4 regions of the Solibacillus sp. FSL R7-0668 genome follow, and region 1 is predicted to be linked to each of the others. Evidence: a T-box and tRNA genes for the amino acid it is inferred to sense, from the RefSeq annotation. Region 1 holds a T-box; the other regions hold tRNA genes.
What was found. A T-box is a leader RNA that pairs with one kind of tRNA and senses whether it is charged. The one in region 1 lies ahead of argS (arginine--tRNA ligase), so its partner is inferred to be a tRNA-Arg.

Region 1 (7,010 bases):
ATCAGAAAAAATAACATTACTTGACGAGAAATTAAAAAGAAGTGTCATGAATTTTATGAACATTCACAGTAGGTTTCTTTTTGAGCAAAATTTTTATGAGGAAAGAAGAAATGGGCTCGTTTCGACACAGCGATTAAATGAGTTAATGCAAGAAGCAATTTTGGATGGATATAGAAATTCTCTTGATAATGTCTCAGTATATACGTGGCTTTGGACACCGCATTTTTATATTACAGATGCACCATTTTATAATTTTCCATACACATTTGGCTATTTACTAACATATAGCTTATATGAAAAAGCTAAAGAAATTGGTCCTGACTTTGAAAATATGTATATTCTATTGTTGCGAGATTCAGGGGAAATGTCCATGGAAAAATTGATCCTAAAGCATTTAGGTGAGGATATTACAAAAGAAGCCTTTTGGGAAAAAGGAATGAAGCTTTGTGTACAGGATGTCGAACTTTTTCTGGAATTAACCGCGTTAGAAAGAGTTTAAAAATATAAGCATTAAAGGGCGAAAGAAGTGAACTAGATGGACATTCGAAAGCATTTTTCTGCACCGTTTGTGAAAGGTTTATTATTAACGCTTGTCATTGCAATCGCCGCAAAATACATTGCCTTGTTGCCTTTTTTCTCGATTATGGGGCAGCTTGTCATTTCAATCATCATCGGGATGATTTGGAAAGCAACGATTGATGTTCCAGAGGCATGGCAAACGGGTATTTCATTTTCAAGCAAAAAATTATTACGTTTAGGGATTATTTTACTAGGAATGCGCTTAAATTTAGTGGATATTTATCATGCGGGCGCGAGTGTATTTTTGATTGCTTTGATTAATTTAGTTTTTGCATTATTTATCGTATACGGACTTTCAAAGGTTTTCGGCATAGAGAAAAAACTTGGCATTTTAACAGCATGTGGAACCGCTATTTGTGGTGCGGCTGCGGTTGTAGCGATTGCGCCCCAAGTGAAAGCAAATGAAAAAGAAACCGCCATAAGTGTCGCGATTGTGGCATTACTTGGAACGACCTTTACCCTTGTTTATACGCTGTTATATTCAGTGCTTGGTTTAACACCGACAGAATACGGAATTTTTGCCGGTGGGACATTACATGAAATTGCCCATGCCATTGCAGGCGCTGCAGCTGGTGGTGATGAAGCAGTCAATATTGCCATCGTTGTAAAGTTAACACGTGTTGCTTTATTAGTGCCGGTAGTGATTTTGATTGGGTTTTGGTATCGCAGAAGTGAAGAGGGACAAGAGAAAGAGCCATTTTCATTAAAGACGATACCTTGGTTTATCGTTGGATTTTTAGCAATGAGCGCCTTTAATTCACTGGGCATTGTCCCGCAGTCTGTTGCACAGGTTATTGTTAGTATTGCCTATATTTTAATTGCCATGGCGATGGCTGGTTTAGGATTAAATGTGGAACTAAAAACCTTCAAGAAATTAGGTGGAAAAGCATTTGGTGTAGGGCTTATTGGGTCCGTTTGTTTGTCCGTTTTAGGATATCTGTTAGTTGTTTTGTTTCAGTAAGATGAGAATGGGTAATCAAAATAACTATTGACTAACCTCCTATTATATGTATATAATCAATCTCAAATTTAGAAAAATCAGTGAAGAAGAAAGTAGCTTATATGATTTTGGCGAAGCGAGTTAGGGACGGTGGGAGCCTAATGCAAAAAATATCGGTGAAGCGCACTTTGGAGATGCATCCTGAATGGAGTAGGGAATGCCGGGGAGTCACCTCGTTACGAATGGAAAGCGGTCACAGCAATGTGGCAACTAGAGTGGTACCACGGGAATCAATAGCTCTCGTCTCTTTTTTAGAGACGGGGGCTTTTTATATTGGAGGGAGAAAAAAATGATTCAAACAGTCGCAAAGGTTTTAGAACAGACCATTGAAGGTGAGCTAACAACAGTAGAAATTACCGCTTTACTAGAAAAGCCCAAGCATCAGCATTTAGGGGATCTCGCGTTTCCATGCTTTACACTTGCTAAAAAAATGAAACAAGCACCGCAGCAAATTGCTCAATCCATTGCCGAGAAAATCGAGCACCCATTTATACAAGACGTTCAAGTAGTTGGGGGCTATATTAATTTCTTTGTCAATCAGTCAGCAGTTACGCAGCAGGTTTTGATAAGCATTAGGGATAGTGGGGATAACTATGCTCAGGCAGAGAATAATGGTCAACGTGTTGTCATTGATTTTTCATCACCGAATATCGCAAAGCCGTTTTCGATGGGCCATTTACGTTCGACGGTCATCGGCAATGCACTTGCGAATATTGCACAAAAGAATGGCTATGAGGTTGTTCGTATCAACCATTTAGGGGATTGGGGGACGCAATTTGGTAAGCTAATTGTTGCCTACCTATTGTGGGGTTCCAAGGAAGCAATTGAGGAAGCACCGATTCAAGAGCTATTAAAACTTTATGTGAAGTTTCATGACGAAGCAGAGCAAGATGAAGCACTGAATGACAAAGCGCGTGCTGCCTTTAAAGCCTTAGAGGATCAAGACGCGGAAGCAACTGCATTATGGGAATGGTTTAAAAATGTATCACTTGTGGAGTTCAGGGGAATTTATGAACAGCTTAGTATTGAGTTTGATTCCTTAGAGGGGGAAGCTTTTTACAATGACAAGATGCAGACTGTAGTAGAGGAGCTACATGCTAAACAATTATTAACAGTTTCAGATGGCGCAAATGTGGTGGAGCTAGATGATGAGATGCCGCCGTGCTTAATTACGAAGCAGGACGGCGCAACGCTTTATGCGACACGTGATTTAGCAGCAGCCTTTTATCGTCAAAAACACTATCGCCCAGAGAAAATTTTCTATGTTGTAGGCAATGAGCAAACACTGCACTTCAAGCAATTCTTCAAGGTTATAGACAAGATGGGCTATTCATGGGCAAAGCGGCTCCAGCACGTACCTTTTGGAATGATATTAAAGGACGGTAAGAAAATGTCGACACGTAAAGGTAGAGTGATTTTGCTAAAGGATGTGTTAGATGAGGCTGTTCAAACCGCAAAGCAAAATATTAAGGACAAAAATCCAACGTTATCAAACATTGAGGAAGTGGCACAGCAGGTAGGCGTTGGCGCGGTAATCTTCAATGATTTGAAAAATTTCCGTATGAATGATATTGAATTTTCATTAGAGCAGATGATGAATTTTGAAGGTGAAACCGGTCCTTATGTGCAGTATACCTATGCGCGTATTTCGTCTCTGTTGGAAAAAGCGCAATTTACATCATTTAATCTTGAAGTAACAGACTTAGAGGAACAAGCTTGGCCAGCTATTCTTTGTTTACAAGACTACCCGAAAGCGGTGAAAGAGGCTTACGAGCAGGCTGATCCATCCATTATTGCGAAATATGTGCTTCAATTAGCGAGAGCGTTTAATAAATATTATGGTCATACAAAAATCTTAGTGGAGGATTCGGCAAAGGAGAGCCGATTACTGTTTTGTTACTGTGTAGCAACCGTATTGGAGGACGGGCTGAAGTTGTTAGGATTGAAGGCACCGAGGGATATGTAATAAGAAAAATAATGATTCATTGTAATGAAAAGATGTCCGAGCAGAAATATATGGCTCGGGCATCTTTTTGTGTTTGATGTGTAATATATAATTGATAAAAGTAATTTATATATTACAATTGGTGGTATAGGTAATCATTCCCTTTTATGCGTTTTAGAGTTTCATAACCCGAATATGAGCTTGATTATCCAAATTGGCTTTGCTAAATGCTTCGGTGGGCTATCGCATAATTAGAATGCATAAATATACGTGAGATTTTACAGGTTTTATTTATGATTTCACGTAAGATACGTGCGAATTTTCAGATTTACGTGCGATATTTGGGAAATACGTACGAATTATCAAAAAACTCCAATTAAAATCAAGAGCTTATGGTGATGAGCCATAAAAGAACACAATTTATAAAGTATATCGAAAGGGGGCTTGCTGTTGAAGGATGTTGTGATAACGAATCATGTGAAGGTTCGACGGATTGAGCTCGGCAATTTAACGCAGGGGGAATTAGCTAAACAAGTGGGTGTCACCAGACAAACGATGAATTTAATCGAAGCACAAAAGTATAACCCGACAATTAAAGTTTGTTTGCTAATTGCGGCTGCACTGGATACGTCAATAGATAAATTATTTTGGTTGGAGGAAAAGTCATGACGAAAATATTCACCTATATTCCGCTTGTTTGTTTTTTATTGGTGTTCTTTTTAATGGAAGCTATGTTGTTAAAAGGCTTGCTACTAATCTTAATGATTGTGTTAATTATTTTTGCAAAATATAAACGCAGTCAGTTTGAAGAAGACGTTGAATTTGATGACCGTGTCAATGCTAATATTACAAAATGGTCTTTACGAACTATTTTTATACTCAATACGGTGCTGTTGGCGTTGTTACTGTTAGAGAGCCAAGGTGTTGCACTGCTTGATATGAATATGAACTATATGATTGCGTATTTATTGGTGACGCTCTGTGTACCTTTTTACATTGTTCCAGCGATAGTAAAACGATATTAGGAGGAATTGAACATGACGGTGGATTTAATTATTATTGGTGCAATATTTTTAGTGATGGGCTTTTTAGTTGGCGTGAAAAAAATGACGTGGTTATTGGCAGGCTATAATCAAAAGCGCGTGAAAGATCAAGAAAAGTTAGCGCGTTTAGTTGGTGGTACATTTGGGCTTGTTGGAATTGCTTTAGGTATTTGTGGTGTCGTTGGTTTCACGCAGGTGGAGACGCTACTACCGATAGCTTTAGGTGTTATTTTACTTCAAGTTGTTTATGTCAATATTAAATTAGTAGAATAATAAATTGTAGTAAAAGAAAGCCTGCTCCTATTTATAAAATGTACCCTATAAGATAGACACTTTGAAAAAGTCTATCCTATAGGGTATTTTTATTTATAGTGAGAAAAAAGATGTCGGAGTGGAATCAAATGACGAAAGAATTATTTACAAAAAAAGAACAAGAACAACTAAAATGCAATCCTAATGTGCAAGCTGTTAGTGAGAGATCAATTACATATACAGATGAATTTAAACGTCATTTTATTGCGGAGTATGAGAAAGGGAAGCTTCCTAGAGAGATTTTTGAAGATGTTGGTTTAAATGTTGAATTAATCGGTTTAGAGCGTATTAATTCAGCTCGAAAACGTTGGCGTGCAGCCTATCGTAAATCAGGTGTGGCAGGTCTACAAGATACTCGAAAAACCAATTCTGGTAGACCTTCAGAACGTGAATTAACATTAGAAGAAAAAATCACTCGGCTAGAAGCGAAAAATCGTATATTAGCAGCGGAGAACGAATTACTAAAAAAGCTCGATTTACTCGAAAGGCAGATGTTAAAGAAGAAGTAAAAATTACACCAGAATTAAAGTTCGAACTCATCCAGCATACGATAAAAAAATACAAATTAAAGCGCATGGTGAGCTATTTATGTAACATAATGGGCGTATCTCGTTCAGGTTACTACAATTACTTCACGGAAAAATCAGCACAAAAGCGCGCAATTAAAGCGGAAATAGATGAAGAAGTAAAGGATATCATTTTAAAGGCGTATCATTTCCGAGGACGCAAAAAAGGAGCACGCCAAATTAAAATGACCTTAGAAAATCAATACCAAATTACATATAACTTAAAGCGTATTCGCCGCATAATGAAAAAATTTTCGATTATATGTCCAATTCGTAAAGCAAATCCATATCGTCGCATGGCGAAAGCAACGAAAGAACATCGCACATGTCAGAACAAACTACAACGTCAATTTAAACAAGGTGAAGCAGGTAAAGTTCTGTTAACAGATATCACTTATTTAACGTATAAAGGTGGAAAACGCGCTTATTTATCAACGATTAAAGACGCCGAAACGAATGAGATTTTAGCGTATGAAGTATCCCCTTCATTACATCTAGAGATTGCGCTCAATACGCTTCACAAACTGAAGAAACACCGCCATTTAACAGAAGGCGCCTTTATTCATTCGGATCAAGGTTTCCATTATACGAGTCCGCAATTTCAAAAGCTCGTAAAGAAAATGGGGTTAGGTCAATCGATGTCACGTCGGGGAAACTGTTGGGATAATGCGCCCCAAGAATCATTCTTTGGGCATTTTAAAGATGAAACGAATCTAAAAGAATGTGAAACGCTAGAAGAAGTAAAACGAGAAGTTAAGAGTTATATGACGTATTACAATCATTATCGTGGCCAGTGGAATTTAAAAAAGCTGCCGCCTGTAAAATACAGACAGCAGCTTCAACAAGTTGCCTAGGCTTTTCAAAATGTCCTTTACAAAGGGTACACTTTATTATGTTGAGCAGGCTTATATTCATTATCAATCATCAAAGCCTAAATTCACTGGCTCCAATGGTAAATTTGAAACTGCGTTAGTCATATTTGTTGAAGGGACAGAATGATCAACTTCCTCAAAACTAACCCCGTCAATCCATACTTCACCCGAACCAACAAGCAACACACCAAAATGAATGGCTTCTCCTTCTTCAGTTACATCGAGTACAATTGAATAGTAATTCCAATCTGTTGTGCCATGAATTGAACGATTATCCATATTATCGAATTGTAAGAGGTCTCCGTTTTTCGAATCAATTCGGCACCAAGCCCCGCATTTCATTGCATCCTTTGTTTTAATAAAGCAAGACATTTTCATGCGCTTACCAATCCAATTTTTAGCTGAAAATACTTGCATTAACGTTCCAAATTGACCTTCTTGAGCAGGCTGTGTACTGCCTAAGTAACCCGATTTAGAGCCCGTATGAAACACCTTATGATCGGATTTGATGGAATATAAAGATGGGTTTGTCCCCGTTAAAAGCCAGCCCTTCACTTCATTTGTTGTCATATCCTGTTCCTCCTTAAAGTTTATTGATCGCATTAAATTACGATATTTCCCAGGTGGCATCTGGTATAGCTCTTTGAAAGCACGTGTGAATGCTTCCTGTGATTGAAATTGACATTCCAATGA
Region 2 (7,010 bases), 1.3 Mb from region 1:
GCTCCACCAATTTGTTCTTTGAAAACTGGATAAAACGACATTGATAAGTAATAAACAAACATAGATCAAGAAATTGATCGTGCAAGTTCTTAAATCGTATCTTTTATAAGATATGTAGTAACTAATTAAGGATTTCAAGACACAAGTAGTTCTAGGAAGCAATTGAGTGAAGGAAGGAGCGTACCTATGTACGTGACTGAATGAACAAATGCAGCTGACGACGAAATACGCCGTGTATTGGAAGCCAACGGTTAAGTTAATAAGGGCGCACGGTGGATGCCTTGGCACTAGGAGTCGATGAAGGACGGCACTAACACCGATATGCCTCGGGGAGCTGTAAGTAAGCTTTGATCCGGGGATTTCCGAATGGGGGAACCCACTATCTTTAATCGGATAGTATCTACACGTGAATACATAGCGTGATGAGGACAGACGCAGGGAACTGAAACATCTAAGTACCTGCAGGAACAGAAAGAAAATTCGATTCCCTGAGTAGCGGCGAGCGAAACGGGAAGAGCCCAAACCAAAGAGCTTGCTCTTTGGGGTTGTAGGACACTCTATACGGAGTTACAAAAGAATGATTTAGGCGAAGCGACTTGGAAAGGTCCGCAAGAGAAGGTAACAGCCCTGTAGCCAAAAAGTCATTCCCTCCAGAGTGGATCCTGAGTACGGCGGAACACGTGAAATTCCGTCGGAATCCGGGAGGACCATCTCCCAAGGCTAAATACTACCTAGTGACCGATAGTGAACCAGTACCGTGAGGGAAAGGTGAAAAGCACCCCGGAAGGGGAGTGAAATAGAACCTGAAACCGTGTGCCTACAAGTAGTTAGAGCCCGTTAATGGGTGATAGCGTGCCTTTTGTAGAATGAACCGGCGAGTTACGATTACGTGCGAGGTTAAGTTGAGAAGACGGAGCCGCAGCGAAAGCGAGTCTGAATAGGGCGAATTAGTATGTAGTCGTAGACCCGAAACCAGGTGATCTACCCATGTCCAGGATGAAGGTGAGGTAACACTTACTGGAGGTCCGAACCCACGTACGTTGAAAAGTGCGGGGATGAGGTGTGGGTAGCGGAGAAATTCCAATCGAACTTGGAGATAGCTGGTTCTCTCCGAAATAGCTTTAGGGCTAGCCTCGTGATGAAGAATACCGGAGGTAGAGCACTGTTTGGACTAGGGGGGCATCTCGCTTTACCGAATTCAGACAAACTCCGAATGCCGGATATTTATACACGGGAGTCAGACTGCGAGTGATAAGATCCGTAGTCAAGAGGGAAACAGCCCAGACCACCAGCTAAGGTCCCAAAGTAATCGTTAAGTGGAAAAGGATGTGGCGTTGCTTAGACAACCAGGATGTTGGCTTAGAAGCAGCCATCATTTAAAGAGTGCGTAATAGCTCACTGGTCGAGTGACGCTGCGCCGAAAATGTATCGGGGCTAAACGATTCACCGAAGCTGTGGATGCATACCGTTGGTATGCGTGGTAGGAGAGCGTTCTAAGGGCGTTGAAGTCAGACCGGAAGGACTGGTGGAGCGCTTAGAAGTGAGAATGCCGGTATGAGTAGCGAAACATGGGTGAGAATCCCATGCACCGTATGACTAAGGTTTCCTGAGGAAGGCTCGTCCGCTCAGGGTTAGTCGGGACCTAAGCCGAGGCCGATAGGCGTAGGCGATGGACAACAGGTTGATATTCCTGTACTACCTCCCCACCGTTTGAGAAATGGGGGGACGCAGTAGGGTAGGGTAAGCAGAGCGTTGGTTGTCTCTGTTCAAGCAGTAAGGTGTGTGCGTAGGCAAATCCGCGTACTGTAACATTGAGCTGTGATGACGACTCCGTATGGAGGAAGTTCCTGATCTCACACTGCCAAGAAAAGCCTCTATCGAGGTGGGAGGTACCCGTACCGCAAACCGACACAGGTAGTCGAGGAGAGAATCCTAAGGTGTGCGAGAGAACTCTCGTTAAGGAACTCGGCAAAATGACCCCGTAACTTCGGGAGAAGGGGTGCTCTTGAGCGTGCAAGCGCACGAGAGCCGCAGTGAATAGGCCCAGGCGACTGTTTAGCAAAAACACAGGTCTCTGCAAAACCGTAAGGTGACGTATAGGGGCTGACGCCTGCCCGGTGCTGGAAGGTTAAGAGGAGTGGTTAGCGCAAGCGAAGCTGCGAATTGAAGCCCCAGTAAACGGCGGCCGTAACTATAACGGTCCTAAGGTAGCGAAATTCCTTGTCGGGTAAGTTCCGACCCGCACGAAAGGCGTAACGATCTGGGCACTGTCTCAACGAGAGACTCGGTGAAATTATAGTACCTGTGAAGATGCAGGTTACCCGCGACAGGACGGAAAGACCCCGTGGAGCTTTACTGTAGCTTGATATTGAATTTTGGTACAACTTGTACAGGATAGGTAGGAGCCAGAGATCTCGGAGCGCCAGCTTCGAAGGAGGCGTCGGTGGGATACTACCCTGGTTGTATTGAACTTCTAACCCATGCCCCTTAGCGGGGTAGGAGACAGTGTCAGGCGGACAGTTTGACTGGGGCGGTCGCCTCCTAAAAGGTAACGGAGGCGCCCAAAGGTTCCCTCAGAATGGTTGGAAATCATTCGCAGAGTGTAAAGGCATAAGGGAGCTTGACTGCGAGACCTACAAGTCGAGCAGGGTCGAAAGACGGGCTTAGTGATCCGGTGGTTCCGCATGGAAGGGCCATCGCTCAACGGATAAAAGCTACCCCGGGGATAACAGGCTTATCTCCCCCAAGAGTCCACATCGACGGGGAGGTTTGGCACCTCGATGTCGGCTCATCGCATCCTGGGGCTGTAGTCGGTCCCAAGGGTTGGGCTGTTCGCCCATTAAAGCGGTACGCGAGCTGGGTTCAGAACGTCGTGAGACAGTTCGGTCCCTATCCGTCGTGGGCGTAGGAAATTTGAGAGGAGCTGTCCTTAGTACGAGAGGACCGGGATGGACACACCGCTGGTGTACCAGTTGTCTTGCCAAAGGCATCGCTGGGTAGCTATGTGTGGACGGGATAAGTGCTGAAAGCATCTAAGCATGAAGCCCCCCTCAAGATGAGATTTCCCATTACGCAAGTAAGTAAGACCCCTGAAAGACGATCAGGTAGATAGGTTCGAGGTGGAAGTGTGGCGACACATGTAGCTGACGAATACTAATCGGTCGAGGACTTAACCACATGTTTACGAACATCAATGAAACGTTTATCCAGTTTTGAAAGAATGATTCTTTCAAATAATCTAGTGATGATGGCAAAGAGGTCACACCCGTTCCCATACCGAACACGGAAGTTAAGCTCTTTAGCGCCGATGGTAGTTGGGGGTTTCCCCCTGTGAGAGTAGGACGTCGCTAGGTTATTTACCCAGGAGGATTAGCTCAGCTGGGAGAGCACCTGCCTTACAAGCAGGGGGTCGGCGGTTCGAGCCCGTCATCCTCCACCATATCTAAAATGCCGGTGTAGCTCAGTTGGTAGAGCAACTGACTTGTAATCAGTAGGTCGAGGGTTCGACTCCTTTCGCCGGCACCATTTTAGAGAGCCATTAGCTCAGTTGGTAGAGCATCTGACTTTTAATCAGAGGGTCGAAGGTTCGAGTCCTTCATGGCTCACCAGTTTTATAAATTTACATACTGTCAGAATATAAATTCTAAGCATTTTGCGGAAGTAGTTCAGTGGTAGAACACCACCTTGCCAAGGTGGGGGTCGCGAGTTCGAACCTCGTCTTCCGCTCCAAAATGCCGGGGTGGCGGAACTGGCAGACGCACAGGACTTAAAATCCTGCGGTGAGTGATCACCGTGCCGGTTCGATTCCGGCCCTCGGCACCATTTTAAAAATAACAACAAGTAGTTTTAGCGCCCGTAGCTCAATTGGATAGAGCGTTTGACTACGGATCAAAAGGTTATGGGTTCGACTCCTGTCGGGCGCGCCATATATATTTTTAAAATGACAGATCGGAATGTAGCTCAGCTTGGTAGAGCACTTGGTTTGGGACCAAGGGGTCGTAGGTTCGAATCCTGTCATTCCGACCATTATAATGGGGCCTTAGCTCAGCTGGGAGAGCGCCTGCCTTGCACGCAGGAGGTCAGCGGTTCGATCCCGCTAGGCTCCACCATATATTTTATTTTCCCTTTGGAGGTATACCCAAGTTCGGCTGAAGGGATCGGTCTTGAAAACCGACAGGCGGGTAACACCGCGCGGGGGTTCGAATCCCTCTACCTCCTCCATTTAATTTTATAAGTAGTAACTAATATGTTGGTCCCGTGGTGTAGCGGTTAACATGCCTGCCTGTCACGCAGGAGATCGCCGGTTCGATCCCGGTCGGGACCGCCATTTTTTTGTGGGTTTGTAGCTCAGTTGGTAGAGCATTAGATTGAAGCTCTAAGTGTCGGCGGTTCGATTCCGTCCAAACCCACCATAGTATGGGCCTATAGCTCAGCTGGTTAGAGCGCACGCCTGATAAGCGTGAGGTCGATGGTTCGAGTCCATTTAGGCCCACCATAGTATGTTTCCGAAGTAGCTCAGTTGGTAGAGCATCCGGCTGTTAATCGGCAGGTCGCAGGTTCGAGTCCTGCCTTCGGAGCCATTGGCCCGTTGGTCAAGCGGTTAAGACACCGCCCTTTCACGGCGGTAACACGGGTTCGAATCCCGTACGGGTCATACATTAAAAGAAAAACACATCGCTAATGCGATGTGTTTTTTTGATGTTAAGAAAATTAAAAATAGGTTCAAATTGAAATGATTATGTGATTTTTTGGTATTCGAAAATATGCGCGCTAATTCGCAAACAAAACCAAAAATTTACAAATATCCACAAACCAAGAGCAAGATAGTTCTAGCTCGCTCAATATACATAGAAACGGATAAGGTGCTAATGATCTGCACAGATTTATGCAAAAACACCAACACCTCGTTCACTTCATTCATCCTCTAAAAATAATTAAGAAAAAAGTTAGTTCGTTTCAAGTGTTAAGGTACCATTAAAGTTTGTCCCTTTATCACGACCACCTTCACAATAAAATTCAGTTGTTTTAATAGAATTTACCCCGACTTTTTCAAATTCAATGACACAGCGTGTGCCTTCAGATGTTTTGTTGAGGCGTGCTTTTTTATCTGAGACGATTGTTGCTACGCCTTCAACAGTACCCGAATTCCAACCATCGTATGTGTAATACATGACATTAAAGCTGGATTTGGAACTGTCCGTAATTGATAAGATACGGCCACGTGAATCGAGATCCCCCTTTCCATAGCTGTAGAAATAAGTGTATTCGCCATTCCACGTTTTGCTTGGTTTGTTGTTTCCTTCAGTAGACCAATTGGAGCCTTTTCTTAGTGATTTGTCGAGCATATTGCGGGCTAAGTTTGCGCGCTTATTGAGTGCGTATTGCTCTGTGTTTTCAAAGCTTTGGTCGGCTTCAGGGGAAATATAGAAAAAGCTTTTTGCTTGTAGCTTGTGAAAGAAAACGACCAGCTGTGCACGCGTTAAATTATTCGTAGTACCGAAATAACGCTGGAGATTGGTGTTTTCATACTTCGGGTTTTGTCCCGAGGTGATGTGATAGTCCAATAAAAATTGTATGGATGCATTTAGTGTTGTATCACCGTTGAGCATGTACGCAAGGGCTTGGGCGACTGTTCCGCGAGTGATGGCTGCGTTTCGTATTTGATTATCGAAATAGCCATTTAGCGGGACTTGATAGGTAGCGAGCGTATTATAAATGGCATCGGAGGCAATGGGCTTTTTGGAAAATTTATCGAGCTCCTCTGCAGTAGGTTCTAAATCAAAATAATTGGCGAATATTTGGGCAAATTGCTGCTCGGTTACGGCCTGATTGGGACGAAATGTGCCATCAGGATAGCCGTTGATAATATCAAATTCATACGCCCACTGAATGGCTTCGGAGGCGTAATGGCTCTTCGGGATGTCTTTAAATAGTTGTTTTGCTTCGGCTTTATCGGCTGGCAGTGTCAAGCTACCGAGGCAAAGAATCGCACAAAAAATCGCGATAAAATAACGTTTCACAACTGTTCCTCCTCTATGCTTGGTTTTATTTTACAGTATCATGTATCGTTTGTTCCTGCAAATCGAGTGAGTTTGGGGTGATGTATTGGATAGCGATTGCTAAAAGCTTCTATTTTCTTAGTTCTTTGTCTATTATTGTTCTAAATTATGGGATGTTTGCCGATATAATAAGTAATATAATTTTGTATATAGAGAGAAATGAGAAGGAGTTGTGTCATACATGAACCAATCGAAAAAAATCTTAGCAGCACTGGTTGCGGTGCCGGCTAGTGTTGTTGTGGCTGATGGGGCGATGGCGGCTGAGGAGACGGTTAGTTTTGCTAAATCTCTAGACGGCTTATTAATAGCCCTTGAAGATAAAGAAAATGAAGAAGCGGATGCAAAAGATAAAGCCGCAGCAGAAGAAGTAACAAGATTAATAGCAGAATTATCTAATGAATCAACGGCAGTAGAAATTATCGCAGCACGTACAGCATATGACGCATTATCAGAAGCTGCGAAAAAATACATTTCGAAAAGTACGTTAGAAGCGTTAGTTTATTATGAAACGCGCATCGAAGAACTTACTGAAATCGCCAAAAAAGAAGCGGCTGTCGTTCAAGACCGCATCGACCGCATTACAAGCAGCTACACAGAGGCACAAGTTAAAAATATTCGGATCGCGTATAATGCCTTAAGTCAATTGGCGAAGGAATACGTAACGAATTTACAGAAATTAATCGATGCTGAAAACAAAATCATTTATGACAATACCGTTGTGAAGCAGGCCAAGCTCGATGCCAATGCATTCGATGTGTACATGAATGACATTACCCGCAATTCAACGCAGGCTGAAATTGCGAAGGCACGTGCGTATTACAATAACTTATCTACTGAGGCAAAGAAACATGTTACTACGTACGAAAAGCTTGTGCGATTAGAGACGATGTGGAAAGATCCGAAATATATTGATTTGGTGTATACGTATTACCCGGACTACATTCATGACAT
Region 3 (7,010 bases), 1.4 Mb from region 1:
TACATATCTTCAAATGTAGAAAATAGCTGTTCATCGACGATTGCGGTTGGATATTGATCGAATAAAATAAGCGTACAGGCGTTAAATTGGTCTGTTTTAGTTATTGTAATATAGTTATCTCCGTTACAGCGTGGATGATTAAATAATGTAACCTCCAGTTCGTTATAAATGGCATAGGCTACAGGTTTAAAATTTGGCCAGAAATTATGTAGGCGTGCTGTGGAGACATATTGCTGAATTGTAGATGGAATGGCAGTCATTAAATTACTCCTTTTCAAATAGGTTTTATAACGATATACTTTTGTTCAATAATAACTGACTTTTTGAAAATTATAACAAATATAGCTTTTGAAAAATAGAGGAGGTATAGCGATGTGCGCAGTTTTTGAATGTAAGGCTAAAAAAGTATATCCTATTATTTATCCAATACGGTACGGACAAATGAATAATATTAATTGTTATCTATATGAACATCAGAATAAGCTGACATTGATAGATGCGGGGATTGATTCAGCTGAATATCAGATTTTTTTTGAAGAACAGCTTGCTACATATGGTTTAAACATAATGGATATCGAACAAATCATTTTGACCCATCATCATGTTGATCATATTGGTATGGTTAATAAAATTATTGAGAAAAAACAAATTCCGGTATTTGCGCATCCTCTTGCATTAGAGCGATTAGCATTGACACCAGCGTATCAAAAGACCAAAATCCAATTTTATCAGGAGCTGTATGAACGTTACGGTTGTGCTGAAGTGATGGCGTCACGTATAGAGAAAATGCAGCAAACATTACATAATGATGGCGGCCTACGCATCCAGTCTGTGATTGAGCCAATACAAGCAAATGATTATGTTGGAGAGTTAAAGGCTTTGGAAACGCCAGGGCACTCATTGGATTCGATATCTCTCTATGATGAAGAATGTGGTTGGTTATTTACGGGAGATTTCATGATTGAAAAGGGAACGACAAATGCATTAATTGATTTTGATTCCGAAAAATCATTACTTCCAACTGTCTTACAGCAACGTCAATCTATTGAGCAATGCCAAAAATATTCGGTATCAACAGTATTTGCAGGACATGAAGCCGTATTTGATCAATTTGCTGAAGTGGCACAATTGAATATTGAGAAAATTGATTATAAAGTGCAGCGGATTGTGAAACAGATTGATAAAGGTAATGAGACAGTCTTGAAACTGGCGAGTGCTCTTTATGGAGATTTACTACATAAGATACCAACGCTTATCTTATCAGAAGTCATTGGCTATGTTTATTTTGCTGAAATTTTAGGGTTTGTGGAAAGCGTACAGCGTGACGGACAAATAACATTTCGAAGCGTTTGAATTTGTGTTAATGTGATAATTATAAATTAATTAGAGAAAACTATATGTTTAAACAAAGGTTATTATCTACTGTTAAATGGAGGTCAGCAAGTCGTAAGCAGCTGTTTATTTTAGCTGATTACTAGTAGTTTTTGTTGTTTTCTTACTAGGAAAATGTTGAAATAAAAGGGCTTTAAAGGATAAGTGTACAATAGCAATTATTTTTTTAGGCGTCTAGGAAAATACGCCAATTTTGCACATCAGTAGGTTATACGGTCAAAAAGTAGGAAGAATACATAATTGTAAATTGAAACTAAAAAGGGGGTTTTAGTCTTCTTACAGACAGTTAAATAGTTAATGATAGAAATTTCTTTTATAAAAATGCAAAACAACTGTTGAAAAAAATGGGTATTCATATTAAAATTTCGTTATGCCAAGAAATCGTTTTCATTGGCTTATAAGGTTGTTTAATGGGAAACTTTGAAATAAATATAATTTATAAAAAAGATTTCAAAAAAACATTGCATTTTTTTATGAATACTGATATTATAAATCTTGTCCTTAAGTGAAAGGGCAGTTACGAAATGTAACAATATTACCCAGGAGGATTAGCTCAGCTGGGAGAGCACCTGCCTTACAAGCAGGGGGTCGGCGGTTCGAGCCCGTCATCCTCCACCATATCTAAAATGCCGGTGTAGCTCAGTTGGTAGAGCAACTGACTTGTAATCAGTAGGTCGAGGGTTCGACTCCTTTCGCCGGCACCATTTTTAGAGAGCCATTAGCTCAGTCGGTAGAGCATCTGACTTTTAATCAGAGGGTCGAAGGTTCGAGTCCTTCATGGCTCACCAGTAATTTGCTTTAGCGGGTGTGGCGGAATTGGCAGACGCACTAGACTTAGGATCTAGCGCCGCAAGGCGTGGGGGTTCGACTCCCTTCACCCGCACCATATAATTTCATAACTGTCAGATAAAAAATATCTTAAGCATTTTGCGGAAGTAGTTCAGTGGTAGAACACCACCTTGCCAAGGTGGGGGTCGCGAGTTCGAACCTCGTCTTCCGCTCCAAAATGCCGGGGTGGCGGAACTGGCAGACGCACAGGACTTAAAATCCTGCGGTGAGTGATCACCGTGCCGGTTCGATTCCGGCCCTCGGCACCATTTTTCAAAAAAAACGTTATAGCGCCCGTAGCTCAATTGGATAGAGCGTCTGACTACGGATCAGAAGGTTGTGGGTTCGACTCCTGCCGGGCGCGCCAGATTATCGGAATGTAGCTCAGCTTGGTAGAGCACTTGGTTTGGGACCAAGGGGTCGTAGGTTCGAATCCTGTCATTCCGACCATTATAATGGGGCCTTAGCTCAGCTGGGAGAGCGCCTGCCTTGCACGCAGGAGGTCAGCGGTTCGATCCCGCTAGGCTCCACCATAATAAATAACCAAAATAAAGATCCTGGCTACCTAGCTCAGCTGGCTAGAGCATTCGGTTCATACCCGAAAGGTCGTGGGTTCGACTCCCTCGGTAGCCATCTTAAGGACCTTTAGCTCAGTTGGTTAGAGCAGACGGCTCATAACCGTCCGGTCACAGGTTCGAGTCCTGTAAGGTCCACCAGTAAACATATAAACATCTCGGAGGTATACCCAAGTTCGGCTGAAGGGATCGGTCTTGAAAACCGACAGGCGGGTAACACCGCGCGGGGGTTCGAATCCCTCTACCTCCTCCATTTTAATTAAATAGTATTATCGCGGGGTGGAGCAAATCGCTAAACGAAGATAGCGATTAGCAGCAGCTTCAAAGAAGTGGCTGCCAACCAATTAAAACGTGAGGATACAATAAGACAAAGTGATATTATTATCGCGGGGTGGAGCAGTGGTAGCTCGTCGGGCTCATAACCCGAAGGTCACAGGTTCAAGTCCTGTCCCCGCAACCAAAAGGTCCCGTGGTGTAGCGGTTAACATGCCTGCCTGTCACGCAGGAGATCGCCGGTTCGATCCCGGTCGGGACCGCCATTTTTTTGTGGGTTTGTAGCTCAGTTGGTAGAGCATTAGATTGAAGCTCTAAGTGTCGGCGGTTCGATTCCGTCCAAACCCACCATATGCGGGTGTAGTTTAGTGGTAAAACCTCAGCCTTCCAAGCTGATGTTGTCGGTTCGATTCCGATCACCCGCTCCAGTTTTATAAAAAAGAGGGCCTATAGCTCAGCTGGTTAGAGCGCACGCCTGATAAGCGTGAGGTCGATGGTTCGAGTCCATTTAGGCCCACCATATAAATTATTCCGAAGTAGCTCAGTTGGTAGAGCATCCGGCTGTTAACCGGCAGGTCGCAGGTTCGAGTCCTGCCTTCGGAGCCATATGTATTTATGGGGACATACTCAAGAGGCTGAAGAGGCGCCCCTGCTAAGGGTGTAGGTCGGGTAACCGGCGCGAGGGTTCAAATCCCTCTGTCTCCGCCATAGGCCCGTTGGTCAAGCGGTTAAGACACCGCCCTTTCACGGCGGTAACACGGGTTCGAATCCCGTACGGGTCATACATAATTGAAAAATAAAACGCTAAGCAGATTTTTTTTGCTTAGCGTTTTTTAATACTCATAATAATAGAGGCGGTGATAGGCATGATAGAACGCTTGGCAATTTTTGATGAGCATTATCATAAAATTGGTGAGGCAATTCGAGATGAAGTACATGCTAAGGGCTATTGGCATGAAGTGTTTCATTGCTAGATAATAGAAAAAATAGCAGATGAGTGGAAGATCTATTTACAATTGCGTAGTAAGTTGAAAAAGGATTATCCCAATCAATTTGATATAACAGCAGCAGGGTATTTATTGGCGACAGAAACGGTTTTAGATGGTGTAAGAGAGCTGTATGAGGAATTGGGAATAAATATAGCTTTTGAAGAGCTAAAAGCGTTAGGGTGTCATTCCTTATACGATACATAATGAAAAAATTAAAGATTATGAGTTTGCGCATGTGTTTATTTATGAAATAACAAATGGATTGGATACATTTCAAATTCAAAGAGAAGAATTAGATGGCATATATTATATGAAATTGATGGATCTTTTTAATATAGCAAAAGATACCAATAAAAGTGCATTGGTGACAGGCTATTATTATCAGGGGGATGAAAAAGTGAGTGATAGTCAGGAAATTAGCTTAGCTGATATGCAGGCACTTCCTCAAGATTATTTGAAACCATTTATTGAAAAGCTTCAAACATTGTTAAAATAAAGAGCACAGACATGAAATAGCCAACTTCATGTCTGTGCTTTTATTAGTTAATCGGGATGGCGATTGTATCGTTTGGGTATGGCAAATAAGAAATGTATGTAACGGCCATGAAGTACCTGCATAATATTCTGCATAGCTACGCTTGATATGGAGGTTTCGGTATGATAGGCTATCAAGCCAGCTAAGCTTCCTGCTTGGATTCATTAGCTGAATTCATACCGATAGAGGCTCCATGTCAAGCGACGTGAGTAATGAAATAAAATACAGGAATTTGTATATCCTAAATGGCCCTAACCTACATAAGTTGATGGCCAAATCCATCGTTTTGTTGTTCGAGGAAGTACATATTTTAATAATTAATGTACTTGCTACATCTAGTGGTATCAAATAGCAATGGGCGCGTATGATTTTCATCACTATGATGGAAAACTTTCGTTGTTCGGAGCTGATTGTAACTTGCGTCGAATCAACATTATTTAAAACGTTTATAATCTTTAATTCTTTTGGTCCAACCATCGCTTCTGGAATTGAAGCAAAAGGAACGGTTAAATTCAATCTTCTATATGTGAGAGAATGAACCGACTAAAAAAGTTCAAAAAAGTTTTTATTTCGTATTGACCTTCACGTTACGTTACACTTTATAGTACTACGTAGAGGTGATGACATGCTTATTAATGAGTTAGTGAAACTATCGGGTGTGAGTGCACGCACGCTTCGATACTATGATGAAATTGGTTTGTTAAAGCCTTCAGTGGTGGAGCAAAATGGCTATCGTCAGTACAATCAATCGGATATTGATCGCTTACAGCAAATTTTGTTTTATCGCGAGCTTGATTTTAAGTTAGAGCAAATCAAGGGGCTGCTTGAGGATGAGAGCTTTGATGTGAAAGCAGCGCTTATCAATCAGCAGGCGCTACTGGAGCAAAAGAGAAATTATTTAGATGGTCTACTTGAAACAATTGAAAAAACAATCCAATCGATGGAAGGGGAAGTATCAATGTCAAACGAACAAAAATTTGAAGCATTTAAAAATAAACTAATTGAAGACAATGAGCAAGCGTACGGGCAAGAAATTCGTGAAAAATATGGGGAGGAAATGGCGAATGCAAGCAATCAGAAATTGAAGCAAATGACTGAAGCTCAATATGAAGCCAATCAACAGCTGGAACAGCAATTATTTGCTCGTTTAAAGGAAGCGTTGGCAAGCGGGGATGCCTCAACGGAAATTGCAATGGAGGTTGCGGAACTGCATAAGCGCTGGTTAAGCTTTCACTGGGCAAAATATACGAAAGAAGCACATGCTGGTTTAGCGCAAATGTATATTTACGATGAGCGATTTATCGATTATTATGACAGCCGAGTTGGGCAAGGGGCAACGCAATTTTTAGCTGATGCCATTGCAGTTTATGCAAAACTATAAGATTATAAAAAAAGCTGTTCAAGGCGTAATAAACGACGCCCCGAACAGCTTTTATTAATAAAATAAATACGAAGCTAATAGTCCAATTGCTAATAGGAAACCAAATATCGTATTTGTTTGCGCCGTGTATTTCATGGCAGGCATAACTTCTAATGGTTTTTCCTTCGCGCGGAATAGTTTGACCGCTTCAATAGGCTTCTTCGCACTTAGAAATACGAGTAATGCCCATGGTGTTAAGTCGCCAATGACAACTAAGCCGATAATCCATACATAAGAAACAATAAAGAACGCCGCTAAAATCGTGACGGCATTACGACGTCCAACTAAAATAGCCATTGTTTTGCGCCCGCCTTCTGTATCGCCTAAGATGTCACGAATATTATTCGATAGCATAATCGCCCCGACTAAAATCATACTAGGTACTGAAATAAGGACCGCCTCTAGTGTGACATCTCTTGTTTGAATGAAAAAGGCAATTAGCACAATCCCCATGCCCATCACTGCCCCGGAAACAAGCTCGCCAAACGGAGAATATGCAATTGGGTAAGGACCACCTGTATATAAAAAGCCAATGAGCATACATACAAGCCCAACTACAACTAACCACCAAGAAGTCATGGCACAAATATAAAAACCAAGTAGCATGGCAAGGAAGTAAAAGGTTAAGGCAATGCCCATAATCGTTTTTGGTGCGACGCCGTGACGAACAATTGTCCCGCCAATACCAACGGAGTGTTCGTTGTCTAGGCCAAGCTTATAGTCATAGTATTCATTAAACATATTCGTTGCTGCCTGAATGAGCATACTTGCAAGGAGCATGGCGAAAAATAGCCCGAAATTAATCGTTTCATAATTGACTGCAAGAGCAATCGCTGTACCTAAAAGTACAGGAACAAAAGAGGCAGTTAATGTATGGGGACGCGTTAAATGCCACCAAACTTTAAAGCCTTTGTCCGCTTCAATGACCTTTGTCATAGTAAAAACTCTCCTAACTTCAAATCAATCTTTCATCATTGTATCGAAAAAGAAACAAAAAG
Region 4 (7,010 bases), 2.2 Mb from region 1:
GGGTAAGCAGAGCGTTGGTTGTCTCTGTTCAAGCAGTAAGGTGTGTGCGTAGGCAAATCCGCGTACTGTAACATTGAGCTGTGATGACGACTCCGTATGGAGGAAGTTCCTGATCTCACACTGCCAAGAAAAGCCTCTATCGAGGTGGGAGGTACCCGTACCGCAAACCGACACAGGTAGTCGAGGAGAGAATCCTAAGGTGTGCGAGAGAACTCTCGTTAAGGAACTCGGCAAAATGACCCCGTAACTTCGGGAGAAGGGGTGCTCTTGAGCGTGCAAGCGCACGAGAGCCGCAGTGAATAGGCCCAGGCGACTGTTTAGCAAAAACACAGGTCTCTGCAAAACCGTAAGGTGACGTATAGGGGCTGACGCCTGCCCGGTGCTGGAAGGTTAAGAGGAGTGGTTAGCGCAAGCGAAGCTGCGAATTGAAGCCCCAGTAAACGGCGGCCGTAACTATAACGGTCCTAAGGTAGCGAAATTCCTTGTCGGGTAAGTTCCGACCCGCACGAAAGGCGTAACGATCTGGGCACTGTCTCAACGAGAGACTCGGTGAAATTATAGTACCTGTGAAGATGCAGGTTACCCGCGACAGGACGGAAAGACCCCGTGGAGCTTTACTGTAGCTTGATATTGAATTTTGGTACAACTTGTACAGGATAGGTAGGAGCCAGAGATCTCGGAGCGCCAGCTTCGAAGGAGGCGTCGGTGGGATACTACCCTGGTTGTATTGAACTTCTAACCCATGCCCCTTAGCGGGGTAGGAGACAGTGTCAGGCGGACAGTTTGACTGGGGCGGTCGCCTCCTAAAAGGTAACGGAGGCGCCCAAAGGTTCCCTCAGAATGGTTGGAAATCATTCGCAGAGTGTAAAGGCATAAGGGAGCTTGACTGCGAGACCTACAAGTCGAGCAGGGTCGAAAGACGGGCTTAGTGATCCGGTGGTTCCGCATGGAAGGGCCATCGCTCAACGGATAAAAGCTACCCCGGGGATAACAGGCTTATCTCCCCCAAGAGTCCACATCGACGGGGAGGTTTGGCACCTCGATGTCGGCTCATCGCATCCTGGGGCTGTAGTCGGTCCCAAGGGTTGGGCTGTTCGCCCATTAAAGCGGTACGCGAGCTGGGTTCAGAACGTCGTGAGACAGTTCGGTCCCTATCCGTCGTGGGCGTAGGAAATTTGAGAGGAGCTGTCCTTAGTACGAGAGGACCGGGATGGACACACCGCTGGTGTACCAGTTGTCTTGCCAAAGGCATCGCTGGGTAGCTATGTGTGGACGGGATAAGTGCTGAAAGCATCTAAGCATGAAGCCCCCCTCAAGATGAGATTTCCCATTACGCAAGTAAGTAAGACCCCTGAAAGACGATCAGGTAGATAGGTTCGAGGTGGAAGTGTGGCGACACATGTAGCTGACGAATACTAATCGGTCGAGGACTTAACCACATGTTTACGAACATCAATGAAACGTTTATCCAGTTTTGAAAGAATGAATTCTTTCAAACCAATAAGTGAAGTGATGATGGCAAAGAGGTCACACCTGTTCCCATACCGAACACAGAAGTTAAGCTCTTTAGCGCCGATGGTAGTTGGGGGTTTCCCCCTGTGAGAGTAGGACGTCGCTTCGCTTATTTTTTTTAATGCTTCAATAAGTAATATATGTCGGAGGGGTAGCGAAGTGGCTAAACGCGGCGGACTGTAAATCCGCTCCTTAGGGTTCGGCGGTTCGAATCCGTCCCCCTCCACCATTTTTATTTTATAGGGGCATAGTTTAAAGGTAGAACTACGGTCTCCAAAACCGTCAGTGTGGGTTCGATTCCTACTGCCCCTGCCAATCTTTAAATAATAATGGCGGTTGTGGCGAAGTGGTTAACGCACCTGATTGTGGTTCAGGCATTCGTGGGTTCGATTCCCATCAGTCGCCCCATTTAAAATTTAAGTTAATACCTTTGGGGTATAGCCAAGCGGTAAGGCAACGGATTTTGATTCCGTCATGCCCTGGTTCGAATCCAGGTACCCCAGCCATTTTCTCATTTAGAGAGCCATTAGCTCAGTCGGTAGAGCATCTGACTTTTAATCAGAGGGTCGAAGGTTCGAGTCCTTCATGGCTCACCAGTTTATAATCATATACATTGTCAGAATATAAATTCTAAGCATTTTATAGAAGTAGTTTAGAGATATTGAAATCGTACTTTAATTTAAAATGCCGGGGTGGCGGAACTGGCAGACGCACAGGACTTAAAATCCTGCGGTGAGTGATCACCGTGCCGGTTCGATTCCGGCCCTCGGCACCATTTTTATACGCGCCCGTAGCTCAATTGGATAGAGCGTCTGACTACGGATCAGAAGGTTATGGGTTCGACTCCTGTCGGGCGCGCCATATAAATTTTTAAAATGACAGAGCGGAATGTAGCTCAGCTTGGTAGAGCACTTGGTTTGGGACCAAGGGGTCGTAGGTTCGAATCCTGTCATTCCGACCATTACAATGGGGCCTTAGCTCAGCTGGGAGAGCGCCTGCCTTGCACGCAGGAGGTCAGCGGTTCGATCCCGCTAGGCTCCACCATTTAATTTTTATATCAATCATGGCTACCTAGCTCAGCTGGCTAGAGCATTCGGTTCATACCCGAAAGGTCGTGGGTTCGACTCCCTCGGTAGCCACTTTAATATGTCGGAGGTATACCCAAGTTCGGCTGAAGGGATCGGTCTTGAAAACCGACAGGCGGGTAAGACCGCGCGGGGGTTCGAATCCCTCTACCTCCTCCATTTTAATTAAATAGTTGTAATAAAGTGATATTATTATCGCGGGGTGGAGCAAATCGCTAAACGAAGGTAGCGATTAGCAGCAGCTTCAAAGAAGTAGCTGCCAACCAAGTAGAGCGCGATGATACAATAAGACAAAGTAATACAATTATCGCGGGGTGGAGCAGTGGTAGCTCGTCGGGCTCATAACCCGAAGGTCGCAGGTTCAAGTCCTGTCCCCGCAACCAAATGGTCCCGTGGTGTAGCGGTTAACATGCCTGCCTGTCACGCAGGAGATCGCCGGTTCGATCCCGGTCGGGACCGCCATTTGTGGGTTTGTAGCTCAGTTGGTAGAGCATTAGATTGAAGCTCTAAGTGTCGGCGGTTCGATTCCGTCCAAACCCACCATATGCGGGTGTAGTTTAGTGGTAAAACCTCAGCCTTCCAAGCTGATGTTGTCGGTTCGATTCCGATCACCCGCTCCAGTTTTATATAGGGCCTATAGCTCAGCTGGTTAGAGCGCACGCCTGATAAGCGTGAGGTCGATGGTTCGAGTCCATTTAGGCCCACCATATAAATTATTCCGAAGTAGCTCAGTTGGTAGAGCATCCGGCTGTTAACCGGCAGGTCGCAGGTTCGAGTCCTGCCTTCGGAGCCATTGCATGGCCCGTTGGTCAAGTGGTTAAGACACCGCCCTTTCACGGCGGTAACACGGGTTCGAATCCCGTACGGGTCATTTTTAAGCGTGTAGCATAGGCTACACGCCTTTTTTATAGCCAAATTTTAGTGAAATGCAGAAAAACTAAAACTTAGTTAACGAATAAAAAATTAGAACCAAAGAAGCTTTAAATGGACTGCTTCTTTGGTTCTTTTTTGTGATTAAGGGCATCTTCAAATTCTCTTGTGTAAGCGGCGAAAAAATCAATTAGATTGTGAAGAGGATTTGTAATGGGTTAGAGAAGAATACTCATATAAATTTCATTAACAAATTGTCCATTGATCCATAGCGAGTCTTTTTTTATACCTTCTTTTGTAAAGCCCATTTTTTTATAAAGATGAATGGCATGGCTATTATGCTCAATAACAGTTAACTCTAGGCGGTGTAATTGTTGCTGTTTTGCCCAAATGAGTACATGTTGAAATAGCTTAGTACCTGTACCTTTTCCGCGACTAAGGCTGTGTACACCTATTGCAATGGACGCACGATGAGAGGTACGAGCCAAATTCTCAGCCTTTACTAGTAGATAGCCTAAAATTCTTCCTTTATCTTCTGCAACAAAGAAGCTGGATTTAGGAGCACTGTTCATTGTTTTAATATATTTGCTTAAGGAATCAGAGGTAAGCTGTCTTTCATTTGGTTCAAATAGCATAAAACCAGAAGCTTCAGCGTCGTGCATTACTTCTAAAATATGTGGTGCATCTTGTTCGTTTGCTTGTCTTATTAACATAAAAAAACGCCTCCTACAAAAAATCGTCTCAAATGAAAAACAAGGGATAAAGAAATAATGATTAAAAAATATCTCATGTTTACCATTTTTAGTGTACCATTGATTTACAATAAAAATGGAAATTTTTAATTTACAGTAGGAAAAATAGTGACGTCATAAACAAGGAAGAAATGGAGGTTTTGCTTTTACTAAAATACTGGCTAGGTATTGCAATGCTTTTTTGATAGTCACGGCATGTAAAACGGCGGTGATAGGAGATACGGATAAGAGAGTACAACGGATGAACAATTATTGAAATTGGAGTTGTCGTAAAAATAAACGACTAATGAGGAAGCGTGACAAAATCGATGAAAAAAATTTATATAATTATTTGTTTGCTGCTTGTAACTGCTTGTAGCGGACAGGAGACGTCGTTAGAGGAAAACTTTATTGTACATGCTTTTAAAGTGGGGAAGGCAGATAGCTTATTAGTTTCTCATCAAGGGCAATATGTATTAATCGATGCTGGGGAAGAAGATGATGGTGAAAAAATTGTGGCCTATCTACAGGAGAACCGTATAAATAAATTACAGGCGCTCATTATTACGCATTATGATAAGGACCATGTAGGTGGTGCGGATCATATTGTAAAGTCCTTGGATATCGAGCATATTTATGGGCCGAATTATGTTAGTAATAGTAAACAGACATTAGAATTTTTGCAGGCAGTGGATGAAAAACAGATGACGCTTGAAACAATCACAGAAAACTATGAGCTTTCAATAGGAATGGCAAAGGGGGAAATTTATCCGCCGAAGCAATTGAATTTTAATGGGGATAATGATCATTCTTTAGTCATGAGTTTGCGGTACGGGGAGACGAGCTTTTTATTTGCTGGTGATATTGAAGCGCCTCGCATTGCAGAGCTATTAGCGCATTCAAGCATGGCCATGTCGCATACATTTTTGAAGGTTCCACATCATGGCCGTTATAATGAGCAAACGACTGTGCTCATTGAAGCAGTACAGCCTGAATATGCATTAATTACTTGCTCTAATAAAAACCCGGAGCAGCCTGAAACCGTCGAGGCACTTGAAGCAGCTGGAGCACAAATTTATACTACGCGTCCTGGTGATGTTGAATTTAGGTCAAATGGTGAAAGTATAAAAGTGTATGAGTAATGGGCAAATGAAATCGCTATCGAAATGAAGAAAATACCACTAATCAATTATGCTTTGGATTAATTGATTAGTGGTATTATTAATGATATTTTATTTAGGCTTGCTCCCAAAATAATTCATCAAGTGTCTTATTTAATGTTTTGCAAATGGCGATACATACACTGAGTGTTGGATTGTATTTGCCAAGCTCAATTAAGCCGATCGTTTGGCGTGTTACCCCCACTTTTTTTGCAAGCTCCTCTTGTGATAAATCCATTTCAATTCGAGCCATTTTTAAGCGTACATTTTTCAATCCTTATCACCACTCATTTTCGTTATCTTCAAGCATTTTATCATTAATTTTCTTGCTTTTTTTAACGGCTGATTGCTGGCCAATAAATAAAAATACGGCTAAAAATGGTGCATAGATGACTAATGAAATTAAAAATACGATAAAGAAATACTCAAGAGCTTGCGCATTAGAATCTGCATAATTGATGGCACTATTTAATGCCATAGCTAGAGCAATTACAACACCACAAAGGATGCCAATTACGATTGTTTTTGTGCTAAAGCGATATTTGCTGTTGGCATCATGGATTTCAACTTCTTCGGATAAAACCCCGCTATACATCCCGCGAATACTATAATAGATGGCGCATGTCAATAAGATAATCAGTTCAGTTGTTACATGTTCGAACCCGCGCCCGTAAAGAAACATTTTAATAATTAATGAACTGATACAGATCAAATACACAATGTAGTAAATTTCACGGTAAATTTTGTTTTGCATGTTTTGTACGCGCTCATCAACAATTTTTTGTTTAAATAACCCCATAAACAATTCCTCCCTATTTCTTTTTATTAATTTGATTATACAATATAAATTACATAATGAAATTTATATATGTCTTTTAGAAATATATTTTTGTCTTTTTGGAATCTCAATTTTATAGTAGTTGAGAATTAATTTGAATTTTAATTCATATTATGTTATTTTTATACAAACACTCTTGTTAGTAAAGGGAGGTTTGCCAAAATGGATGTTATTCAGCCTGTTAATGATGCACAGCAAATAATTGAAGTAATTCATGCGGCATTTAAACGCTATGAAATGGATACGATGCCTTCAAGTGCATTAGTCGAAACGGAAAAAACAATTGAAAGCGAATTACAGCAAGGGGTTCTTATATTTGGTGCCTATGTAAATCAACAATTGGTAGGGATTATTAAGGTTTTACGGCAGAAGGATTATTTCTATTTTTCGAGGCTTTCAGTGCTACCCGCTTTTCAAGGAAAGGGCATTGCATCGGCTTTAATTGATTATATTGAAAAACGAGCTTTGCAGGAAAATAGTCACAATGTTCGCTGCAAAGTGCGAAAATCAGAAACAAATAATATTCGTTTATATAATAAGCTTGGCTATGAAATTACGAAGGAAGAAATGACGACAAGTCCAACTGGTTTTGTAATGGCGACAGTGACGATGGAAAAGGAGGTTTAAAGCGTGAAGGCAATCCTATTTGATTTGGATGGGACTTTATTAAATCGAGATGCATCTGTAAAAGTTTTTGTAGAAAAGCAATATGAGCGTTTACAGGATGTTGTGGGACATATTTCGAAGCAGCGATATATTGAGCGTTTTATTGAACTGGATCAGCGTGGCTATGTTTGGAAAGATAAAGTGTATG

Region 2: it has a tRNA-Arg gene. The T-box ahead of argS (arginine--tRNA ligase) is inferred to sense a tRNA for this amino acid. The anticodon was not compared.
Region 3: it has a tRNA-Arg gene. The T-box ahead of argS (arginine--tRNA ligase) is inferred to sense a tRNA for this amino acid. The anticodon was not compared.
Region 4: it has a tRNA-Arg gene. The T-box ahead of argS (arginine--tRNA ligase) is inferred to sense a tRNA for this amino acid. The anticodon was not compared.

The regions. Positions count from the first base shown of each region.
Region 1 covers NZ_JBBOUU010000001.1:1,581,491-1,588,500, forward strand. The annotation lists gene MKX47_RS07640 (M3 family oligoendopeptidase) at 1-499, shown strand, start outside; gene MKX47_RS07645 (YeiH family protein) at 536-1,540, shown strand; T-box leader at 1,612-1,830, shown strand; gene argS (arginine--tRNA ligase) at 1,869-3,545, shown strand; gene MKX47_RS07655 (helix-turn-helix transcriptional regulator) at 3,975-4,193, shown strand; gene MKX47_RS07660 (hypothetical protein) at 4,190-4,549, shown strand; gene MKX47_RS07665 (DUF3784 domain-containing protein) at 4,562-4,840, shown strand; one part of gene MKX47_RS07670 (IS3 family transposase) at 4,969-5,350, shown strand; one part of gene MKX47_RS07670 (IS3 family transposase) at 5,350-6,299, shown strand; gene MKX47_RS07675 (helix-turn-helix transcriptional regulator) at 6,363-7,010, opposite strand, start outside.
Region 2 covers NZ_JBBOUU010000001.1:250,002-257,011, forward strand. The annotation lists tRNA gene MKX47_RS01205 (tRNA-Ala) at 1-9, shown strand, start outside; rRNA gene MKX47_RS01210 (23S ribosomal RNA) at 250-3,177, shown strand; rRNA gene rrf (5S ribosomal RNA) at 3,238-3,353, shown strand; tRNA gene MKX47_RS01220 (tRNA-Val) at 3,364-3,439, shown strand; tRNA gene MKX47_RS01225 (tRNA-Thr) at 3,450-3,525, shown strand; tRNA gene MKX47_RS01230 (tRNA-Lys) at 3,533-3,608, shown strand; tRNA gene MKX47_RS01235 (tRNA-Gly) at 3,655-3,729, shown strand; tRNA gene MKX47_RS01240 (tRNA-Leu) at 3,734-3,822, shown strand; tRNA gene MKX47_RS01245 (tRNA-Arg) at 3,850-3,926, shown strand; tRNA gene MKX47_RS01250 (tRNA-Pro) at 3,950-4,026, shown strand; tRNA gene MKX47_RS01255 (tRNA-Ala) at 4,034-4,109, shown strand; tRNA gene MKX47_RS01260 (tRNA-Ser) at 4,129-4,221, shown strand; tRNA gene MKX47_RS01265 (tRNA-Asp) at 4,252-4,327, shown strand; tRNA gene MKX47_RS01270 (tRNA-Phe) at 4,337-4,412, shown strand; tRNA gene MKX47_RS01275 (tRNA-Ile) at 4,419-4,495, shown strand; tRNA gene MKX47_RS01280 (tRNA-Asn) at 4,505-4,580, shown strand; tRNA gene MKX47_RS01285 (tRNA-Glu) at 4,583-4,654, shown strand; gene MKX47_RS01290 (S-layer homology domain-containing protein) at 4,947-6,020, opposite strand; gene MKX47_RS01295 (S-layer homology domain-containing protein) at 6,241-7,010, shown strand, end outside.
Region 3 covers NZ_JBBOUU010000001.1:2,964,020-2,971,029, reverse strand. The annotation lists gene MKX47_RS14865 (hypothetical protein) at 1-260, opposite strand, end outside; gene MKX47_RS14860 (MBL fold metallo-hydrolase) at 373-1,353, shown strand; tRNA gene MKX47_RS14855 (tRNA-Val) at 1,935-2,010, shown strand; tRNA gene MKX47_RS14850 (tRNA-Thr) at 2,021-2,096, shown strand; tRNA gene MKX47_RS14845 (tRNA-Lys) at 2,105-2,180, shown strand; tRNA gene MKX47_RS14840 (tRNA-Leu) at 2,194-2,278, shown strand; tRNA gene MKX47_RS14835 (tRNA-Gly) at 2,322-2,396, shown strand; tRNA gene MKX47_RS14830 (tRNA-Leu) at 2,401-2,489, shown strand; tRNA gene MKX47_RS14825 (tRNA-Arg) at 2,511-2,587, shown strand; tRNA gene MKX47_RS14820 (tRNA-Pro) at 2,594-2,670, shown strand; tRNA gene MKX47_RS14815 (tRNA-Ala) at 2,678-2,753, shown strand; tRNA gene MKX47_RS14810 (tRNA-Met) at 2,780-2,853, shown strand; tRNA gene MKX47_RS14805 (tRNA-Ile) at 2,860-2,936, shown strand; tRNA gene MKX47_RS14800 (tRNA-Ser) at 2,956-3,048, shown strand; tRNA gene MKX47_RS14795 (tRNA-Met) at 3,181-3,255, shown strand; tRNA gene MKX47_RS14790 (tRNA-Asp) at 3,259-3,334, shown strand; tRNA gene MKX47_RS14785 (tRNA-Phe) at 3,344-3,419, shown strand; tRNA gene MKX47_RS14780 (tRNA-Gly) at 3,423-3,496, shown strand; tRNA gene MKX47_RS14775 (tRNA-Ile) at 3,512-3,588, shown strand; tRNA gene MKX47_RS14770 (tRNA-Asn) at 3,599-3,674, shown strand; tRNA gene MKX47_RS14765 (tRNA-Ser) at 3,686-3,776, shown strand; tRNA gene MKX47_RS14760 (tRNA-Glu) at 3,779-3,850, shown strand; gene MKX47_RS14755 (hypothetical protein) at 4,085-4,261, shown strand; gene MKX47_RS14750 (hypothetical protein) at 4,293-4,553, shown strand; gene MKX47_RS14745 (MerR family transcriptional regulator) at 5,218-5,973, shown strand; gene MKX47_RS14740 (1,4-dihydroxy-2-naphthoate polyprenyltransferase) at 6,028-6,948, opposite strand.
Region 4 covers NZ_JBBOUU010000001.1:3,744,405-3,751,414, reverse strand. The annotation lists rRNA gene MKX47_RS18800 (23S ribosomal RNA) at 1-1,439, shown strand, start outside; rRNA gene rrf (5S ribosomal RNA) at 1,506-1,621, shown strand; tRNA gene MKX47_RS18790 (tRNA-Tyr) at 1,658-1,741, shown strand; tRNA gene MKX47_RS18785 (tRNA-Trp) at 1,754-1,827, shown strand; tRNA gene MKX47_RS18780 (tRNA-His) at 1,845-1,920, shown strand; tRNA gene MKX47_RS18775 (tRNA-Gln) at 1,944-2,018, shown strand; tRNA gene MKX47_RS18770 (tRNA-Lys) at 2,033-2,108, shown strand; tRNA gene MKX47_RS18765 (tRNA-Leu) at 2,199-2,287, shown strand; tRNA gene MKX47_RS18760 (tRNA-Arg) at 2,297-2,373, shown strand; tRNA gene MKX47_RS18755 (tRNA-Pro) at 2,397-2,473, shown strand; tRNA gene MKX47_RS18750 (tRNA-Ala) at 2,481-2,556, shown strand; tRNA gene MKX47_RS18745 (tRNA-Met) at 2,578-2,651, shown strand; tRNA gene MKX47_RS18740 (tRNA-Ser) at 2,664-2,756, shown strand; tRNA gene MKX47_RS18735 (tRNA-Met) at 2,906-2,980, shown strand; tRNA gene MKX47_RS18730 (tRNA-Asp) at 2,984-3,059, shown strand; tRNA gene MKX47_RS18725 (tRNA-Phe) at 3,065-3,140, shown strand; tRNA gene MKX47_RS18720 (tRNA-Gly) at 3,144-3,217, shown strand; tRNA gene MKX47_RS18715 (tRNA-Ile) at 3,228-3,304, shown strand; tRNA gene MKX47_RS18710 (tRNA-Asn) at 3,315-3,390, shown strand; tRNA gene MKX47_RS18705 (tRNA-Glu) at 3,397-3,468, shown strand; gene MKX47_RS18700 (GNAT family N-acetyltransferase) at 3,686-4,180, opposite strand; gene MKX47_RS18695 (ComEC/Rec2 family competence protein) at 4,516-5,340, shown strand; gene MKX47_RS18690 (helix-turn-helix transcriptional regulator) at 5,435-5,632, opposite strand; gene MKX47_RS18685 (DUF6773 family protein) at 5,639-6,157, opposite strand; gene MKX47_RS18680 (GNAT family N-acetyltransferase) at 6,359-6,823, shown strand; gene MKX47_RS18675 (HAD family hydrolase) at 6,827-7,010, shown strand, end outside.